DNA from 2 places in the Pseudoalteromonas piratica genome. Region 1 is predicted to be linked to the other one. Evidence: predicted binding sites of a transcription regulator. Region 1 holds the regulator's gene; the other holds the start of a gene.
The links. The regulator MetJ, encoded in region 1, represses methionine synthesis genes. The targets are predictions, from matches to a motif close to TAGACGTCTAGACGTCTA.
Positions count from the first base shown of each region.

Region 2: the regulator MetJ is predicted to act here: its motif matches at 1,398-1,415, upstream of metK (methionine adenosyltransferase).

Region 1 covers NZ_CP009888.1:343,602-346,820, forward strand. The annotation lists gene metB (cystathionine gamma-synthase) at 1-817, opposite strand, end outside; gene metJ (met regulon transcriptional regulator MetJ) at 1,008-1,331, shown strand; gene OM33_RS01480 (malic enzyme-like NAD(P)-binding protein) at 1,377-2,618, opposite strand; gene rpmE (50S ribosomal protein L31) at 3,017-3,219, opposite strand, start outside.
Region 2 covers NZ_CP009888.1:1,280,254-1,283,472, forward strand. The annotation lists gene OM33_RS05750 (hypothetical protein) at 1-3, opposite strand, end outside; gene metK (methionine adenosyltransferase) at 105-1,292, opposite strand; gene tkt (transketolase) at 1,631-3,219, shown strand, end outside.

The sequences.
Region 1 (3,219 bases):
CAACATGCTCACAAGTCTCTAAGTAGCGTGCGATAGCAAATGCGTTTTCTTGGTGCTGTTTAATACGCACATTTAACGTACGAATACCTCGTAGCGTCAAATATGCATCAAATGGCGCACCGGTAATACCAATGTTGTTTGCCCACCAAGCAAGCTCTTCACCTAATTCTGCAGTGCGAGTAATTACAACACCACCAACAACATCTGAGTGGCCATTAATGTATTTAGTGGTTGAGTGAATCACAATATCAACCCCAAATGAGATTGGGTTTTGTAATGCAGGCGATAAGAAGGTGTTGTCTGCGCCAACTAAGGCGCCAACCGAATGGGAAACTTCCACTACTTTGGCAATATCTGTTAGGCGTAAAACAGGGTTACTCGGTGTTTCAATCCATACAAGCTTAGGTTTAATTGCTTTTATCTGTTCATAGCAAGACGCATGTGTAAAATCGACAACGGCTACTTTCAACAGGCCACGCTTTTCTAAACTTGTAAATAAACGATAACTACCACCATAGCAATCATGGGGAATTAAGATTGTATCTTCCGGCGTTAAAATTTGTGTGCATAAGTGAACAGCAGCCATACCTGTTGCTGTAACAATCCCTTTTTCGCCACCTTCTAGTTGAGCCAATGTATCCGCTAAAATATCACGATTAGGATTGCCACTTCGGCCGTAGTCGTAATCACGCTTTTTATCAAAATCTGCGAATTCATAGGTAGTTGATAAATACAATGGCGGTACAACCGCGCCATGATGCTTATCTGCGGTAATGCCATTGCGAACAGCAAGGGTTGTTTGTTTACTCTGCTTCATAACTTTGCTACTTAGATGTTTAGACGTCTAAAAGGTTAAACCACTAAATAGCGGAAGTCAAAACTTTTACACGTCTATATAGCCAAACAAATGATATTTGACTATATATTTTAAAACGATAAAATTTTGCCTCTTACTATACGGGCTATCGTCAAAATTAAATCGTAACAGATATAGGCTAGTACACTTTATGGCAACTGAATGGAACGGTGAATATATTCACCCATATGCGGAACACGGTAAAAAATCAGAACAAGTAAAAAAGATTACCGTATCTATCCCTCTTAACGTATTGAAAGTACTGACAGACGAGCGTACTCGTAGACAGGTAAATAACTTACGTCATGCAACCAATAGCGAATTACTTTGTGAGGCATTTTTGCATGCATTTACAGGTCAGCCATTGCCTGACGATGAAGATTTAAGAAAAGATAATCCTGAGCATATTCCGCAAAGGGTAAAAGAGATTCTTGCTGAACGCGGGTTACCGGTTCCTGAATTAGAAGACGAATAAAAAAAACCTCAGCATACGCTGAGGTTTTTTTTGGCTTTAGCTAGGCTAAAGCATGTAATTTTCTGGCATTTCTATTTGTGCCACACCCGAAGCAACTGCAGCTTCCGCAACAGCACGTGCTACACGAGGTAATAAGCGCGGATCCATTGGCTTAGGTATAATATAGTCTTTACCAAACTCAAGGCTTGATTCACCAGACGCAGATAATACTTCCTCTGGCACAGGTTCTTTAGCAATAGCACGAATAGCGTTAACCGCCGCAATTTTCATTTCGTCATTAATCGCTGTTGCGCGTACATCAAGTGCACCACGGAAAATAAACGGGAAACACAACACATTGTTTACCTGGTTTGGGTAATCTGAACGACCTGTTGCCATAATTAAATCATTGCGCGCTGCATTCGCTACTTCTGGCTTAATTTCAGGATCAGGGTTAGAGCATGCAAATACCACTGGCTTATCTGCCATTAACTTTAGATCTTCTGGAGCTAACAAGTCAGGGCCAGAAACACCTACAAATACATCCGCTTCTTCAATTACATCCTGTAATGTACGTTTATCCGTATTGTTGGCAAACAGCATCTTGTATTCATTTAAGTCGTCACGACGTGTATGAATAACCCCTTTTCTATCGAGCATATAAATGTGCTCACGTTGTGCGCCACATTTAATTAGTAGCTCCATACAAGCAATTGCCGCAGCACCAGCACCTAAACACACAATAAGTGCATCTTTAAGCTTTTTACCTTGAATCTCTAACGCATTTAACATACCTGCCGCAGTAACAATCGCAGTACCATGCTGATCATCATGGAACACAGGAACGCTACAACGTTCTATTAGGGCTTTTTCAATTTCGAAGCATTCTGGTGCTTTAATATCTTCTAAGTTAATACCACCAAAGGTGTCCGCAATATTTTCAACCGTATTGATAAAATCCTCGGTTGTGCGATGTTTAACTTCAATATCAATTGAATCTAGACCAGCAAAACGCTTGAATAAAAGAGCCTTACCTTCCATTACAGGTTTTGACGCTAGTGGCCCTAAGTTTCCTAAACCTAAAATAGCAGTACCATTTGAGATAACAGCAACCATATTGCCTTTTGCGGTGTATTTATAGGCATTATTCGGATCTGCAGCAATTTCACGAACAGGCTCAGCAACACCTGGGCTATAAGCTAATGCAAGATCATTTACGGTTTCTGCAGGTTTAGTAAGTTCAATGCTAATTTTTCCGGGAACGGGTTCAGAATGGTATTGTAGCGCTTTTTCTCTTATGTCAGACATGCGTGCCTTATCCTACGATGTTAAAAGTGAGAGATACTGGTTTAATAGTACGGCATTTAGAGTAAATAGAAGTTAAATGCGGTTATATCTTAACCTAAGACCATAGTTTAATTTACAACCATGAGCTTTGGATATTTTCTGCTAAATCATTACCAGATTGAAGTTAATTCAGATCCGACCAGATTTATCACACGCCCTTTTTTACCCTTACTAAGTACTATTTGACCAACAGATAGTAAAAATAGTGACTATTGAAACCATCTATAATCCAGTATATAGCCATCCACTTAGAATAAAAAGACATAGAAAAAGCATTAAAGATGACAAAAATTCATATTGAAATTAAGATACAAAAAAAAGCACCCGTAGGTGCTTTCTTTAATAAGAACGAAAACGTCTTATTTTTTGCTTGATAGAGCGCCGAAACGCTTGTTGAAGCGATCAACACGACCACCTGTATCAAGCACTTTTTGCTTACCAGTGTAGAACGGGTGACACTCTGAACAAACATCTAAGTGGATGTCTTTACAAAGAGTTGAACGCGTTACAAATTTGTTACCACATGAACAAGTAGCATTGATTGCTTCGTACTTAGGGTGGA
Region 2 (3,219 bases), 940 kb from region 1:
CATAACGTCACCGTGTTGTTTCTTAGAGCGATTATCTTACCAAGCAACTGAATTTCAGGCATAAAAAAAAGCGCCAATGGCGCTTTTTCTCAATCAGACGGTTATTATAAACCAGCAGCGGCGCGAAGTGCGTCTGCTTTGTCTGTTTTTTCCCAGCTGAATGCTGTGAATGTATCTTCACCTACCGTCATTTCGAACGGTTCACGACCGAAGTGACCATATGCAGCAGTCATTTGGTACATTGGGTGAAGTAGGTCAAGCATCTTAGTGATACCGTAAGGACGTAAGTCGAAGTGCTCACGTACTAGCTCTACTAATTTCTCTTCAGAGATTTTACCTGTGCCGAATGTATCAACTGTGATTGACGTTGGCTCAGCAACACCAATAGCGTAAGAAACTTGGATTTCACACTTATCAGCAAGGCCAGCTGCAACAATGTTCTTAGCAACATAACGACCCGCGTATGCAGCAGAGCGGTCAACTTTTGATGGATCTTTACCAGAGAAAGCACCACCACCGTGACGTGCCATACCACCGTAAGTATCTACGATGATTTTACGACCTGTAAGACCACAGTCACCAACAGGGCCACCGATTACGAAGCGGCCAGTTGGGTTAATGAAGTATTTAGTATCTTCAGTTAATAGCTCTGCAGGTAGCGTGTGCTTGATAATGTTTTCCATTACAGCATCAACAAGTGCATCTTGCTCGATGTCTGGATTGTGCTGAGTTGAAAGTACAACAGCATCAATTGCAACAGGCTTACCATCTTCATATACAAACGTTACCTGAGATTTTGCATCAGGACGTAACCAAGGAAGAATACCAGACTTACGTGCTTGTGCTTGACGCTCAACAAGTAGGTGCGAGTAATAAAGTGGTGCAGGCATTAAAGTTGGTGTTTCGTTCGTTGCGTAACCGAACATTAAACCTTGGTCACCTGCGCCTTGTTCTTCAGGCTTAGTACGGTCAACACCTTGCGCAATTTCAGGTGATTGTTGACCAATTAAGTTCATGATGCCACATGTGTCACCGTCAAAACCTACGTCAGATGATGTGTAACCGATATCTGTGATTACTTTACGTGTGATTGACTCTAGGTCTACCCACGCATCTGTTGAAATTTCACCAGAGATAATTGCAACACCTGTTTTAACCATTGTTTCACAGGCAACACGCGCATGCTTATCTTGTGTGATAATTGCGTCTAAAACCGCATCAGAAATTTGGTCAGCGATTTTATCCGGATGACCCTCAGATACTGACTCAGAAGTAAATAAAGTTCTTGCCATGGTATTTCTACTCACTCACAAAAAATGCGCGTTGCCACATGGATTTGCGCAGGTTCAATTAAATGGTCGCGTATTCTATCGAATATCGACGCTGCAAACAATAACTTTACGCCTAGACGTCTAAAAAAAATTAAAAGTGAAATTTCTTCACTGTTACTAGGCTGTTTTGTGCATAAAGAAGCTAGATTATAGTCGGTTTTCCATTGCTCCGCGTGTGCTTATAGGTAAGAATAGGGCTGCGTGGGTACATTGACCAATAAGTAGCTCCTTTTGGTGAGTGCTTATTGGCCAATGTATCCAAATTATGACAGCAAACAAATAATGAGGTAGGAAAATCCATGCCGTCACGTAAAGAACTAGCAAATGCTATTCGCGTTCTATCTATGGACGCTGTGCAACAGGCCAAGTCTGGCCACCCTGGTGCCCCTATGGGTATGGCAGACATTGCTGAAGTGCTATGGCGCGACTATTTAAACCACAATCCAGCAAACCCTGATTGGGCTGATCGCGACCGATTTATTCTGTCAAATGGTCACGGCTCAATGCTAATTTATTCTTTACTGCATTTATCTGGCTATGATCTTCCAATTGAGGAAATTAAAAACTTCCGTCAAATGCACTCTAAAACACCGGGTCACCCTGAATACGGTTATGCACCGGGTGTTGAAACAACGACAGGCCCGCTAGGGCAAGGTATTACTAACGCGGTTGGTATGGCTGTTGCTGAAAAAGCACTTGCGCACCAGTTTAACCGCGAAGGTCACGATATTGTTGATCACTTCACCTACTGTTTCTTAGGCGATGGCTGCTTAATGGAAGGTATCTCACACGAAGCGTGTTCATTGGCAGGTACATTAGGCCTAGGTAAACTTGTTGCGTTTTGGGATGACAATGGTATTTCAATCGACGGTGAAGTAGAGGGTTGGTTCACTGATGATACAGCTGCACGCTTTGAGTCTTACGGTTGGCATGTAGTTCGTAACGTAGATGGTCACGATAGCGAAGCCATTCGTGCGGCAATCGATGAAGCACGTGCTGAAACGGGTAAGCCAACACTAATCTGTTGTAAAACAGTGATTGGTTACGGTTCACCAAATAAATCAGGCAGTCACGACTGTCACGGTGCACCATTAGGTGATGCTGAAATTCAAGCTGCACGTGAATTCTTGAACTGGGAACACGGTGCTTTTGATATTCCAGCTGATATTTATGCTGATTGGAATGCAGTTGAAGCGGGTACAGCAAAAGAAGCATCTTGGGCTGAAAAGTTTGATGCGTACAAAGCGGCTTTCCCTGAACTAGCGGCAGAATTTGAACGTCGTCAAAAAGGTGAATTACCAGCAGATTGGGCTGAAAAGTCACAAGCCTATATTGAAAGCTTACAGGCAAACCCTGAAAACCCAGCAACCCGTAAAGCATCACAAAATGCACTAAACGCATTTGGTCCATTGTTACCTGAGTTTATGGGCGGTTCTGCTGACCTTGCAGGTTCAAACCTTACACTTTGGGAAGGTTCAAAAGGCTTAACAGCTAATGACGCATCAGGTAACTACATCTTCTATGGTGTACGTGAATTTGGTATGTCAGCAATTATGAATGGTATTGCGCTGCATAAAGGTTTTATTCCTTACGGTGCGACGTTCTTGATGTTTATGGAATATGCGCGTAACGCAGTTCGTATGGCGGCGCTTATGAAGCAGCCTTCAATCTTTGTGTACACCCACGATTCAATCGGTCTAGGCGAAGATGGTCCTACGCACCAACCAGTTGAGCAGCTAGCAAGCATGCGTTTAACGCCTAACCTAGTTAACTGGCGCCCGTGTGACCAAGTTGAGTCTGCAATTGCATGGCAAGATGCGATTGAGCGTAAAGACGGTCCAACATCACTGGTATTTACTCGCCAAGGCTTACAACAGCAAGCACGTAC